Regions from separate parts of the Parabacteroides timonensis genome, predicted to be linked through region 1. Evidence: riboswitches for the same ligand, from Rfam matches in the RefSeq annotation. Region 1 holds a riboswitch; each other region holds the start of a gene.
The links. A riboswitch is a leader RNA that binds a small molecule or an ion and turns the genes downstream of it on or off. The one in region 1 is predicted to bind cobalamin.
Positions count from the first base shown of each region.

Region 2: another riboswitch for cobalamin. It lies ahead of BQ7394_RS01355 (hypothetical protein); the one in region 1 lies ahead of BQ7394_RS12120 (sirohydrochlorin cobaltochelatase).
Region 3: another riboswitch for cobalamin. It lies ahead of nrdD (anaerobic ribonucleoside-triphosphate reductase); the one in region 1 lies ahead of BQ7394_RS12120 (sirohydrochlorin cobaltochelatase).
Region 4: another riboswitch for cobalamin. It lies ahead of BQ7394_RS01320 (TonB-dependent receptor); the one in region 1 lies ahead of BQ7394_RS12120 (sirohydrochlorin cobaltochelatase).

Region 1 covers NZ_LT669941.1:1,113,364-1,117,158, forward strand. Annotated here, with positions in the region: gene aspT (aspartate-alanine antiporter) at 1-927, opposite strand, end outside; cobalamin riboswitch at 1,071-1,265, shown strand; gene BQ7394_RS12120 (sirohydrochlorin cobaltochelatase) at 1,386-2,300, shown strand; gene cobJ (precorrin-3B C(17)-methyltransferase) at 2,547-3,795, shown strand, end outside.
Region 2 covers NZ_LT669940.1:131,067-134,861, reverse strand. Annotated here, with positions in the region: gene BQ7394_RS01360 (putative transporter) at 7-1,683, opposite strand; gene BQ7394_RS01355 (hypothetical protein) at 1,686-1,898, opposite strand; cobalamin riboswitch at 1,959-2,156, opposite strand; gene BQ7394_RS01350 (acyl-CoA carboxylase subunit beta) at 2,265-3,795, opposite strand, start outside.
Region 3 covers NZ_LT669941.1:1,371,084-1,374,878, reverse strand. Annotated here, with positions in the region: gene nrdD (anaerobic ribonucleoside-triphosphate reductase) at 1-2,056, opposite strand, end outside; cobalamin riboswitch at 2,179-2,388, opposite strand; gene BQ7394_RS13245 (phosphoglycerate kinase) at 2,554-3,795, opposite strand, start outside.
Region 4 covers NZ_LT669940.1:123,410-127,204, reverse strand. Annotated here, with positions in the region: gene BQ7394_RS01330 (anaerobic ribonucleoside triphosphate reductase) at 1-1,183, shown strand, start outside; gene nrdG (anaerobic ribonucleoside-triphosphate reductase activating protein) at 1,226-1,726, shown strand; cobalamin riboswitch at 1,981-2,258, shown strand; gene BQ7394_RS01320 (TonB-dependent receptor) at 2,338-3,795, shown strand, end outside.

The DNA.
Region 1 (3,795 bases):
CTCTGCCGGGAAATCCAGTAATTCGATATCGTTCACCTCGTCTCCGATCCAGTCTTCTTCCCCGATCACAAACTCGCGACGGCCGCTCAATACGACCTCGTTTCCTTTCATAAGCATCAGGTCAGGCTTCACCTCATAGACAATACCGTTGATACGGACACGTTCGACGAACAAACGCCGTCCCTGCCCTTCCAGATAATCTTCCAGCTCCTGCACCGTCTTACCGGCTCCGAACCAATCGTTATTTATCTTATATGCACGGAAAGTAATCGGACGGGCGGCAGGCATGAAACCGGGTTGTTCGCTCTCATCGTCAGTTCCCATCTTCGACTCTAATTCTTTACAGGCTTTCTTTACGGAAGCTAACCCTCCAAGGAAACGGGGAGCGATATCACTCATGATCCAGGCAGAGCCGGCCGTACCGAAAATATAAGAAACGGCATAAGCCACAGGCATCACGTTTATCATCGAAGCTTTGTCGGCGGCGCTCATTCCACCCTGGTTGATCGTATCTTCCGCCACACCCAATACGGCAGAGATCGTCTGTGAACCAGCCAGTAACCCGGCAGCTTCACCTGCATTGTATCCCATCAACTTTGCCAACAGGAAAGGGACAAACAGACAGAACAGACACATCAGTACAGCAAAAAGGACCTGCGGAAGTCCTTCTTTCTTCAGTCCACGAAAGAACTGCGGGCCTACACTGTAGCCCACGGCAAAAAGAAATAAAAGAAAAAATACCGACTTGATAGGTGCTCCGATATCGATATGTAACTGTCCGATTATTACTCCGACCAATAGGACACTGGTAACGGTTCCCAACGAAAATTTCCCTATCTTGAACTTACCGATCCAGAACCCAAAAGCCAGCGTCAAAAAGATGGCCAGTTCCGGATAGTGTTTAAGTAAATCTACAAACCACTCCATATATAAACTGTTTGGCGTTAATACTAAATAGACATTGTTATGTCCGGTTTTTACTTGTGGTAATGAAACAGAAGCCATAAGGCAGTTGTTCCGACAGAATCAATTAAGATAGTATAAAATCCCTCTTATTTTAAATAATTTTCTATCTTTGTCACCGCTTTGGTGATACGGTAACTTCCGGTTATCGTATAAAAGGGAATCCGGTGAAAATCCGGAACAGTGCCCGCTACTGTTAAGCCCATTCCGAAGGAAAGCATTCTTACACCACTGTCCGATACAAGGACGGGAAGGTCGCTTTCCGGGCAAGTCAGGAAACCTGCCAAGTTTTTTATATTGTATCTTCCCGGGGTCAGGAGGATGATAAGAACATACGGACAATCTCTTTTCATAAAAAATGTTTACCGGCTACTGGTATTAGGGTTTGTCGTATTCGTAGGTTATCTTTTAATTTACATTATATGAAACATTTACTATTACTTATTGCTTGTATGCTCGCACCTATGTGCTGGGCACACGATGGCGAAAACTTCGAGGCATCCGACATGCTGGCCTCCATGCAACCGGGTGACAAAGCCGCCTTATTAATGGTACATTTCGGTACCACGTATGACAACACCCGTGCGCTTACTATCGACGCGATCAATCAGAAAGCAAAGGAAGCCTTTAAAGACATGGAAGTACGCGAAGCTTACACCTCCCGTATTGTCGCACGCCGCCTGAAAGCACGCGGTATCGAAAAACTGAATCCTATGGAAGCGCTGGAAAAACTGAAAGCCGACGGATATACCCATATCCTTATCCAGTCAACCAACATTATCGAAGGGGTAGAAATGGAATCGCTTCGCAAAGACATTGCGCCGCTGGAAAAGAATTTCAAAGACATACGCATCGGCAACCCGTTGCTTTATACGCCTCACGATTTTGAGGATGTAATAATAGCCATCACAAAGAACGGGGCGAAAGAAGGTGCAACCGTCCTTGTAGGACATGGCACATACACACCTGCGACAGCTCAGTATGCGATGATGGATTATATGTTGCATTCGAAAGGTTACAACGATTATTATGTGACAACAGTTGAAGGTTACCCTTCTTTCGACGATATGGTTGCCAAACTTGAAGCAGGCAAAACAAAGAAAGTACTATTGATGCCTTTCATGTTCGTTGCCGGCGACCATGCGAACAACGATATCGCAGTCGACATGAAAGAGGAACTGGAAGGGAAAGGTTACCAGGTTTCCGTATTTATGCAGGGGTTAGGACAAAATCCGGAAATCCAGAATATATTTATCGATCATGCCAAGTTTGCCGCCAAACACAAGATGATAAATATTATGGATAAGAAGAAAAAGTACGCTGCAGAAAAAGATTAGTACTATAAGAGACTAATATCTCCCCATTTACATAGAAATATACAATAAGTAAATTCATTCAAATAATACATCTGAATGCAATTCCAATTTCTTCCGAATGAAACTTGATTTTCTTTCGGAAGGAATTTTCTTTTGTACCGGATGAAAAAACAGAATTGAAGGCTATATATAATCCTATTATACCAATAAAATACATTATCTTTGTTGGTACTGATAAAATCAGAATCAATAACTCAAAGCTAAAAGATGAATACAGGGAAAATAATCGTAGCCGGGATCGGTCCTGGTAGCGAATCTGATATTACTCCGGCAGTTCTGTCTGCCATCCGTCAGTCGGATGTCATCGTCGGGTATAAATATTACTTTCAGTTTGTTGAATCAGCGATCCGTCCCGATGCAATCTGTATCGACTCGGGGATGAAACGCGAAAAAGTCCGGGCAGAAGAAGCCTATAATTATGCTACCGAAGGCCATGTGGTAACAGTTATCAGTTCCGGCGACTCCGGTATTTATGGCATGGCTCCCCTTATCTACGAGATGAAACGCGAAAAAGGAAGCGATATTTCGATCGAAGTACTTCCGGGAATCAGTGCTTTCCAGAAAGCAGCCTCTCTGTTGGGTGCTCCGGTAGGACACGATTTCTGTGTGATCTCCCTCTCCGACCTGATGACACCTTGGGAAATGATAGAGAAACGGATCAAAGCCGCTGCCTCTGCCGACTTTATCACGGCTATCTACAATCCCAAAAGCGAAGGCCGCTACTGGCAGCTCTACCGCCTTATCGAACTCTTCCTGCAGGAACGTGACCCGCAGACACCTGTCGGTTTTGTCCGCCAGGCAGGACGTGAGGAACAGACTGTCACCATCACCACGCTGGCCGAATTCGATCCCGAACAAGTGGATATGTTTACTGTGATCATCATCGGTAACTCCCAGACATATCAATTCGATAATCACATGATAACCCCACGCGGCTATTATGGAGAGATCAAGATGGGTAAAAAAGAAACAGGTATCGGACAAGATATCATGATACGCAGTTTCCGGACAATCGAGAAAGAATTAAAGAACAAAGATATTCCATTAGACAAGAAATGGGCCTTACTGCACGCAATCCATACCACTGCCGATTTCGACATGGAAAACGTATTGCGGATAGACGACAACGCTGTGGCAACCCTCTACGAATTACTTAATAGCGGAAAGGTACACACCATCATCACCGATGTCACCATGGCTGCCTCCGGTATCCGTAAAGGAGCCTTACAACGCATGGGCATAGAAGTGAAATGCTATCTGTCTGACGAAAAGGCAATGGCCCTGGCTTCTGAAAAAGGGATCACCCGTACACAGGCTGGTATCCGTGTGGCCGTCAGCGAACATCCGGACGCTTTATATGTATTCGGTAATGCACCGACAGCCCTTATGGAATTGTGCGACCTGATACGGAAAGGGAAAGCGACCCCGGCCGGCATTATTGCCGCACCTGTCGGCT
Region 2 (3,795 bases), on a different contig from region 1:
ATAAATTTAATAGAAGAATAATATCATTAGTTGCGCGGTTAATACGCGCAGAAACATTGTCAAAGGATAAACCGTTGCATACCCCACAGCTGGAGCATCATTTCCTGCCGTTGCATTTGCATAAGCCAGCGCAGGAGGATCGGTCGTACTTCCGGCCAGTAGCCCCATCAACGTATAATAGTTCAGTTTAAAGAAATGCCGTCCTACCAATCCGATAATCAATAAAGGCAACATCGTGATGATGAAACCGTAACCGATCCAGGCAAAACCTCCTTTATTCACGATCGTATCCACAAATCCATCCCCGGCACTCAAACCTACACAGGCAAGGAACATGGTTATACCGATCTCCCTCAACATCAGATTTGCACTCTGAGTGGTATAAGTAACCAATTTATAACGGTATCCGAACCGGCTCAGCAAGATAGAAACAACCAACGGGCCACCTGCCAGACCGAGTTTGATCGGTTGTGGAATACCCGGAATAGTGAATGGGATACTACCCAGAATAATACCTAAAGCAATACCTATAAAGATAGGGATCAGGTTAGGCTCATTCAGGCGCTTCATCGAGTTACCCAATATCATACTCACCTTGTCGACGGCCAGTTCACTACCAACCACCGTTACACGGTCACCCACCTGCAATTGCAATCCCTGGGTAGCCACCAGTTCAAGTCCGGCACGATTCACACGCGTCACATTGATACCGTGCAAACGCCGCAACTGTAAATCCCCCAGACGGGAACCTGTCAGTTCCGGTTTGGTAACCAGGATACGACGGCTCACAAATTCACTTTCTGCAGGAATCCACTGCTTACGATCCATTTCTATTTCCTGGCCGACAAATGTTTTTATTGTCTCCGCATCATGTTCAGTCGTAATCACAAATATCTTATCATCCTCTTCCAGAATGGTATTGCCGGTGACTATCTCCACCTTACTACTCTTCTTTCGCCAGATACGGGATATAACATATTGCCGGTGTTCAAGAAAGGCGCCAAGTTCCATCACTTTACGGCCAAAAAGAGCCGGATTTTTCACAACGAGCGATATAGGAGTAGCTTCACTGTTATGCACATCATTTTCCGCTTCCAGTTGTTCTGTCTCTTTTTCAAAACTAATATGAAAAATATACCGGACAAACAACATGGAAAGGATGATACCAACGACTCCCAACGGATAAGCAACGGCATATCCCAACGCAATCGTTTCATCCGATGTACCCGTCATATCCGTAAATGCCTGCTGTGCAGCTCCCAAACCGGGAGTATTCGTTACAGCTCCCGACAAAATACCAACCATCGTCGGTATAGGAATATCTGTTATAAAATGAATAGCTAATGCTGTTATAACGCCGAGAAAGACAATTCCGCAAGCCAATCCGTTCAAGGTCATCCCCCCTTTCTTAAAAGAAGAAAAGAACCCCGGTCCTACCTGCATCCCTACCGAATAGACAAACAGGATCAATCCGAACTCCTTAAAGAAGTGGATAACAGAGGGATTGATGGTAAATCCGAAATGCCCCAGTAAAATACCGACAAACAGAACCAGCGTTATTCCCAGAGAGATACCAAATACCTTGATCTTTCCCAACTGGATACCGACAGCAATCACCAGCGATAATAAGAGGATGGAATGCCCTATTCCTTCGCCCCACAACAAATCACTTATCCACTCCATAATTATTTGTTTTTCAAATAAGCGGAAGAAATATCAAATGCATAAAAGTTGTCCTTTATATACAAGGTACAGGAAGGACACAGGCAATCTTTGTAATAAACTCTGATAAAGACCCGTTGATACTGGTCCAAACCGGTAAATACATGCTGATTACCCGGCAAAACGCCGTTACTGCTGGCAAACTTCACGCCACAACGCGTACAAAGCTTCTCCATAAAATTCACATTTTAGACAATTAATATCTTTTTCGAACGATCTTCCTAACCCACGAGGAAAAAAGTCTTTAATGAACGGCAGGTCTTCTGACTGACTCCCATCCTGAAGCCTTCCCGACTATCGTCAGTGGCATAAGTTGTTTTCAGAATGTTGAACGGAGCTTCACAGCAGCGGGACTGTCCGGGATTTACACCCGATTCCCTTTTAATTCGCACACCCGAACAGGCAGTGCGAAACCAATTCGCTGCAAAACTACAAAATAAAACACAAATAACTATCACAATATATTTTTATTTCAAAAAAAATCCCCCTCTGCCTCACGGCAAAAGGAGATTCGCTATTCATACTTCTAACAACAATTTCTTTTACAACGGCATATTGCCATGTTTTTTCGGCGGGTTACTCTGGCTTTTATTTTTAGCCATTTCCAATGCCTGTATGAGTTTGTAACGAGTCTGCCGGGGCATAATGATCTCATCGATAAAGCCCTGCTCGGCTGCCCGGTACGGATTTGAAAAGTTTTCTGCATATTCTGCCATTGCCTGCACTTTTTCCTCTCCTGTCGCTTTCCTGTACAGGATATTGACAGCCCCTTCGGCTCCCATCACGGCAATTTCAGCCATCGGATAAGCCAGATTTATATCGGCTCCGGTCGGCTTGCTCGACATCACGATATAAGCTCCTCCATAAGCCTTACGGGTAATCAGCGTGATTTTAGGCACCGTTGCTTCGGAATAAGCATAAACGATCTTGGCTCCGTGCCGGATAATACCATCATGCTCCTGCTGGCAACCGGGTAAAAATCCGGGTACATCTTCAAAAGTGATCAACGGTATATTGAAACAATCACAAAAACGGATAAAACGTGCTGCCTTGTCTGATGCGTCGATATCCAGTACCCCTGCCAGAAAAGCTGGTTGATTGGCTACTATACCGACTGAACGTCCTCCCAAACGGGCAAAACCGACTACGACATTTTTAGCAAAATGAGGCATTACCTCAAAGAAATAATGATTATCGACCACCGGTTCTATAATGTCCTTGATATCATAAGGTATATTCGGATCATCGGGAATAACCTGCTGCAAAGCTTCTTCTTCACGGCGAATATCATCCGTACAGGAGATCACCGGCGCATCTTCCATATTATTTGAAGGCAGGAAACTCAGCAACTCACGAATGCTCATCAACGTTTCTTCTTCCGTGTCGCACATAAAATGAGTCACACCACTCTTGCTGCTATGTGTATAAGCACCTCCCAGTTCTTCCTTGCCGACCTCTTCATGTGTAACGGCTTTCACCACATCCGGACCGGTTATGAACATATGGCTCTTCTCCTTCACCATAAAGATAAAATCGGTCAATGCAGGAGAATAGCAGGCACCGCCCGCACAAGGCCCCAGAATCGCCGATATCTGCGGAACAACACCCGAAGCCATCGTGTTCTGGTAAAAGATGGAAGCATAGCCCGCCAGGCTACTTACCCCTTCCTGGATACGGGCACCACCCGAGTCGTTCAGGGCAATAACCGGGGCTCCGCTTTTCAAAGCCAGTTGTTGAACCTTTACGATCTTAGCGGCATTCGTGGCACTCAACGTTCCTCCGTAAGCCGTAAAGTCGTAGGCATAGACAAATACCTGCCGCCCGTCTATCTTTCCATAGCCGGACACGATACCATCTCCCGGGATCTTATTCTTATCCATACCGAAGTTCGTACAGCGATGGACAACAAACTTATCCAATTCGTTAAATGTACCTTTGTCCAGCAACATATCGATACGTTCGCAGGCAGTCATCCGTCCGGATTCGTGTTGCTTTTCTATACGTGCAATCCCTCCTCCCTGTGAAGCCGCATTGTCACGTTCTTCAAAGGTTTTATACAATTGTTCCTTTCCC
Region 3 (3,795 bases), 260 kb from region 1:
TCTGCCGAGGTTGTGAGAAATTGCTGATACGTTTCATATAACCGATAACGCGGGTCAGATAATCCACATTTTGACTGTGGCATTTGGGACATTCTTTTAAATAGCGTTTGTCGATATGGTTACAATCGTTACAAACGGTATTAGGTATGTTGAATGTAAAATAATTACACCCCTCTATAGCTGAGACACGCAGTAACTGACGGTATTGTTCTTTGCTCAGATGCTCTTCCAGGTTCATGTGGAGTGCCGAGCCACCGGTCAGATGTTCGATATAACGTCGGCCGTGGATGCGGAATTTGTCGACAACGTTGAGTGTCGTATCTTCCACGATATAGAAATAGCTGTTATAGCAATCGCGGAATGTCTGATAACCTGCTTCTTTATCCCATTTGGCATGTTTTACTCCTACATTTTCAGCAGGGATCATTTCGCAGTTGAACAATACTTCCTTACTACGGTACTTTTTGTTGTACTTCTCTACCATGCCGAGTATTTCCTGTACAAATGCTTCATATTTGGGATTGTCGTTGATTTCGATTCCCATAAACTGGGCGGCTTCAACCAATCCGTTCACCCCGATTGTAAGATACTGGCGATTCATATTGATATAACCGGCATCGAACAGAGGCAACATACCTTTGGCCTGTAATTGTTTCAGGTTCTCATTGTAGGCCAACTGGACTTTATGCACCAGGTCGATCACTTCTTCCAGGAAGAACGGATAAAGTATACCGGACTTCACGGCATGCTGGATACAACGGTTCAGGTTGATTGTCAATACACTTTTAGAACCGGTAGATACACCTCCGGCTCCCAGTGTATAACTGAAACCGTTGTCCTGTATTTCGTTGCGCAAACGGCAGCAACTACTTAACGAATCGGCATTATCGCTCATGTAGGTAAAGAAAGAATGTCCTTCGGCATACATCTCGGCTGTAAAATCACCGTATTCCTTATCGAGTACATCTCCGTCTTTTGACAGGAGTGCCATTGTTTCAACAGGAAAAGTCAGAATATTACGGGTACGTTCTTTGTTGAACCATTTCATGAACCGCTTTTGCAGCCAGTTTAACGAATCCCAATCGGGTTTGCTGCCGTCAGGGAATACAAAATTCTCGAAAAGGCTGTTGAAATAATACTTGTCATAATAGGCGATGTTCCAAAAGACAGCCTGGAAGTTTCTGGCTCCGGTAGGCTGGTTGATGGAATAGACTATTTGTTCGAAACAGTCTGTAATCATTTTGTCTATCGTTCGTTGCTTACTGGACAAGTCTACCACATCGTCGGCATGTCGGTAATAATCCTTTCCATATTCCAATCCGACAAAATAATTCATATACATCAGAAACTCGGGAGTCGCACACGCACCGCTCAACATACTTGAAACGATGAATACCATATTGATGAAACCGCCACAGAAAGATTTCAGGTTGGTTGGGGCGGTAGAGTTACCTCCGACAGAAGCTGTACCGCTTATCAGCCAGGGATACATTGTTATACTGGCACAATAGTTGGCAAGGTTTGTTTCATCATTCTTATAAATGAAATGGTGATTCAACAGTTCCAGATAACGGTCCGATACTTCTTTGCCGTACATATCTTTTAGCCGGTCTGTTAGCAGCCGGCGGTTCAGGCGGATAAAGTTTGATTTCGGTAATTCACCTATCAGGGTCGCGATATTTTTATTCTCCACATTGGCATTAGCATCATATTTACTTCCGGTAGCCGGATTGGATGCATCGCAATAATCCAATAGAAAGCGTAGTTTATCCCTTACTTCCCGATCTTCCAGATGTTTCTGCCGGTATAGCATATATGACTTAGCTACCGCATAATAATGCTCTGCCATCAAGGCAACTTCCACCTGGTTCTGAATATCTTCCACACTTGTCCCTTCGCTGACACTGATGCGGCTGAGGATATTGGTTATTACTTCCTGGGTAGCAAAACTTCCTACCGACAAAAATGCTTTAGCTATCGCATTCTTGATTTTGTCAAGTGAGAATACTTCTTTTTTACCATCTCTCTTGACAATAAAAATCTCCGTGCTGATCATACTTTTTATTTAAGATTAAACAATACTTCTGTTCATGCAGTTCCGCAATGATTCCCGGAGATAAAGTGATAAATGGATCTTATAAGGATTCATACCACTGCTTTTCACCCGAAAGCGCTGGATTCTGTCTGATTGAAATGGCAGGTCTTCTGACTTGTTTCAGTAGTAACACCTTCCCGGCCTTGAGACCAGTGGTATATGACAGTTACTACATTTCTCCTTTGCAGGAGCAAAACTTACAGCTACGGGGATAGTTCCTGATTTTCACAGGATTCCCTTTTAATCTTTCTCACTGAAATGTGATTCGGAAACCATTGTCGATAACAAAGATATGAATTAATTCAATATTGCAAGGAGGCATATATGGTTACGTTATTCATCCGTAATACATCCCAGATGGGATATTATGAGGCAGTGATTATAAAACAAGAAACCCCGGTGAAATCACTTCACCGGGGTTTTATATTTAATTAGGATATTATAAACAATATCTGAAATTATTTGTACGGTTCGCCTTTAACAGCTGCGATACCCGGCAGAACTTTGCCTTCGATAGCTTCCAGCAAAGCACCACCACCTGTAGATACATAAGATACTTCGCTTGCAATACCGAACTTGTTAACGCAAGCAACAGAGTCGCCACCACCAACAAGAGAGAATGCACCGTTCTTAGTAGCTTCAACGATAGCGTTACCTACTGCACGAGAACCGTCAGTGAAGTTTTCGAATTCGAATACGCCTGTAGGACCGTTCCAAAGGATAGTCTTAGATTTCTTGATAACGTCAGCGTAGATTTCGATAGTCTTAGGACCGATGTCAAGACCTTCCCATCCGTCAGGAATTTCGTTAACGTTAGCAAATTTAGTATTTGCGTCGTTGCTGAAAGCATCAGCGATCTTAGCGTCGACAGCCAATACCAGGTTTACACCTTTTTCTTTTGCTTTCTTCATCAGGTCGAGAGCCAGATCCAGTTTGTCATCTTCGCAGATAGAGTTACCGATCTTGCCGCCCATAGCCTTAGTGAAAGTATAAGTCATACCACCTGTTACGATCAGGTTATCTACTTTGTTCAGCAGGTTTTCGATGATTTCGATTTTAGAAGAAACTTTAGAACCACCCATGATAGCGGTAAACGGACGAGCGATGTCGTTCATTACTTTTTCTACAGCTTTTACTTCTTTTTCCATCAGGTAACCGAACATTTTGTGGTCAGCATCGAAGTAATCAGCGATCAGCGCCGTAGAAGCGTGAGCACGGTGAGCAGTACCGAATGCATCGTTTACATAGCAGTCTGCATAAGAAGCCAATCTCTTAGTGAATTCTTTCTGGCTTTCTTTTACTGCTTTTTTAGCAGCTTTCTTTTCGTCGTCTGTTGCATCTTCAGCCAAACCTCTGGGTTTACCTTCTTCTTCTGCATAGAAACGAAGGTTTTCCAGCAATAAAGCTTCGCCCGGTTGCAGAGCAGCAGCTTTAGCACCAGCTTCTTCACCAATACAGTCGTTAGCAAACTGAACTTCTACGCCCAGTAATTCAGATACACGACCCAAAATATGTTTCAGTGAAAATTTATCAGTAACGCCTTTCGGACGACCCAGGTGAGAACCTATGATTACACTGCCACCGTCTGCCAGGATCTTCTTAAGAGTAGGAAGAGCGGCACGAATACGGGTGTCGTCTGTGATGTTGAAGTTTTCGTCCAATGGAACGTTGAAGTCAACTCTTACAAATGCCTTTTTGCC
Region 4 (3,795 bases), on a different contig from region 1:
CGGCGAAACGGCTATCTTCCCGATCCAGATATGGAAAAAGAAACGTGGCGTCAGCTATCTGCCGGAAGACCGCAACTATGACTTGTACGAACTGGCATGTAAAGTGACTGCCCGCCGTTTCTTCCCGAACTTCCTGAACCTGGATGCTACATTCAACCAGCATGAAGACTGGAAAGCGGACGACCCACAACGCTATATGTATGAGGTAGCAACCATGGGATGCCGTACCCGTGTATTCGAGAACCGCTTCGGACCGAAGACTTCCATCGGACGCGGAAACATTTCTTTCTCGACTATCAACATCGTACGCCTGGCTATAGAATGCATGAGTATAGAAGATAAAGAACTTCGTATCGCCCGCTTCTTTGCCAAGCTAGACGAAATGCTGGAAATTACTGCACGCCAGTTGCACGAACGTATGGAATTCCAGAAAACAGCTTATGCCAAACAGTTCCCGTTGCTGATGACTTCACTTTGGCTGGGTAGTGAGAAGTTAAAACCGACAGATACGATCGCCCCGGTTATCAACCAGGGTACACTGGGTATCGGATTCATCGGACTGGCTGAATGCCTGGTTGCCCTGACTGGCAAACATCATGGAGAAGATGCGGCTTCACAGGAACTCGGTTTGAAAATCGTCACTTATATGCGCGACCGCGTAAATCAGTTCTCGGAACAATACCAGCATAATTACAGTGTACTTGCCACTCCGGCAGAAGGACTTTCCGGCAAATTTACGGCACGCGACCGCAAGAAATTCGGAGCACTGCCAGGTATCACCGATCGTGAATATTATACCAACTCCAACCACGTTCCGGTATATTATAAATGCAGCGCCCGTCATAAAGCAGAGGTAGAAGCTCCTTATCACGCATTAACTGGTGGCGGCCATATTTTCTATGTTGAAATAGACGGCGATGCAACCCATAACCCGGAAGTGATTATGAAAGTGGTCGATATGATGGACAAATATAATATCGGATACGGCTCGGTAAACCATAACCGTAACCGTTGCCTGGATTGCGGTTATGAAAATGCAGATGCCCACATGGAAGAATGTCCGAAGTGCGGTAGCAAGCATCTGGATAAGTTGCAGCGTATCACCGGTTACCTGGTAGGCACAACCGACCGCTGGAACAATGCCAAACTTGCCGAATTAAATGATCGCATTATTCATAATTGATAATTTTCATTAGCATATTAATTTATTGACACATTATTTTTTATGCTTTCAATCATAGACATTATAGAAGATACAACCGTAGACGGTCCGGGATTCCGGACCGCTATCTACGCTGCCGGATGCCCGAATCAATGCCCGGGTTGCCACAATCCGGAGTCATGGGATATAAAGAAAGGTAAACCAACCCCGACGGAAGAAATATTGGACAAAGTTCTGGCCGACGAATTTGCCGACGTTACATTTAGCGGCGGTGATCCGATGTTCCAACCGGAAGAATTTACCAAACTGGCTCGTGCCATTAAAGAAAAAAGCCAGAAAAATATTTGGTGCTACACGGGATATAAGTTTGAAAAACTATTGGAAAACCCAAAACAGGCAGCGTTGCTTCAATACATCGATGTACTGGTGGACGGGAAATTCAAACAGGCTTTGCACGATGAAAGTTTATTATTCCGCGGCAGCAGCAACCAACGGTTGATCGACGTAAAGAAATCACTGAAAGAAAAGAAAGTGGTTTTCTACAATTATAATCCGTTTCTCTGAAATCATAAAAGGATTTTAAACTCTCGGAGGACGAATCCCCTGAGATTACATTTTGCTTCTCAAATCGACTATTCTCCTAGCTCTTTAATATGTTAAAAAATATTACCTGGCCGGGTAATTTCATTTACCCGGTATAGTAATCCCATTTACATGGTAGGGTAGTGTCATTTTGATAATCACGATTCACAACAAAACCGATCTTGCTTAAACATTTTTTCCTGAATAATTATTATTTGTATTCAAAAATACTTTAGTACTTTTGTAACGGATTAAGGTGAATCACGATGCATTCTGCTGGTGATGAGAGGGAATCCGGTGAAAGTCCGGAACAATGCCCGTTGCTGTAATCCCGTTCCGGCAGCCTGCCGGAAATGCTTGCAACTTCATGCCACTGACGATTCAGTTGATAGTGGAAAGTTGACAGTTGACAGTTTTTCTGTCCGTATTTTATCTGTCAACTGTCAACTATTCCGTCGGGAAGGCTTTGCAAAGCCGGGAAAGTCAGAAAACCTGCCTGATCATTTATATTCATGCTTTCGGGATAAAGAGCAGGAATTAACACAAGGCAGAATTTCAATACAAATTCTTCCATTTTTTATATGCTTACTTATATGAGACTGAAAGGTATTGCTATGTCTTTACTTTCGGTGTGCGTGTTTACCCCGGCAATGGCTGTTGACGGAGGAATGACAAACAATACACCCGAGAAAGAACAAGTACAAACCGGCATTTGTGTGTTGACCGGCAGAATCATCGACTTTGAAACAGGAGAAGGTATACCAATGGCCACAATCAATGTTCCGGGAACATTGATTGGCACCGCCTGTGATGCAGACGGTCGTTTCCGTCTGGAACTGATCGAAGGAAAAAGTTACAATCTGCTGGTACGCTCGACCGGATACATGGAACAGAGTATCAAAGTCAATGCCAACGGAGCACAAAAACAGATGGATATCCGAATGAATGCCGGTATATTCGATCTGAATGAAGTGGTGGTGACCGGAACACGCACCGAAAAACTTATTAAAAACTCTCCGGTACTGACCAAACTGATCCCGGCTTCCCAATTACAGCGCAATGACTTCGAAAATATTATGGATGCACTGGAGTTTTCCATTCCGGGATTGCAATTCAACAGCGATCCGCGAGGGGATAATATCCGTATCCAGGGATTGGAAAACAAATATATCCTGATTCTGGTCGATGGTGAGCGCCTGTCTACCACCCCCGGAGGCCCGATCGACTTCGAACGTCTAAGTACATCCAATATCAAGCAGATAGAAGTGGTCAAGGGAGCCGCATCCGCCCTGTATGGTTCGAGTGCTATCGGTATGATCATCAATATCATCACCAAGACTCCCGAACGTCCGGCCGAAGGATGGGCTAAAGTGCGCTACTCACGTTATAATGAGTTATTGATGGATGCTGCTTTCGGGACAAAATATAAGAATTTCACTTCGCAGACATTGTTCAACCGTAACTCGACGGACGGTTACGACCTGACACCCGAGACACCGGCAAACTATACGCAAAACCCATCCGCCAATATGACCATATCCGAAAAGCTGGGTTGGGAACATAACGACACTAAACTGAATGCTTCAGCCGATTTCTTCCTGAACGAAGAAAAGAATCCGAAATTAAGCAACGAAGTGACACATTATAAGAGTTTCAACAAAACATTCCGCGCCGGACTCGAACAGAAACTGGGAGAAAAGAATATGTTGAAAGCAATCTATTACGGTGACTTTTATATCCGACGGACTGTCTTTGAAAAACTGGATTCGGTTGGAAAGAATGCCAGTTCGAATGTACAGACCCTACGTCTGACTGATATTTATAACCCACTCGATAATCTGCAAGGTATAGCCGGGGTTGAATTCAACTGGAACAAAGACTATAATATCATGCAATACGGGGAAAAGATGAAAACCCGAAAAGTAAACGATATCAACGGATTTGTACAGTTGGACTGGAAAGTCATTCCCCAACTCGACATTATCGGGGGCTTCCGTTATACACATCATTCTGTGTTCGGAAATGCTTATACACCGAAAGTCAACGTAATG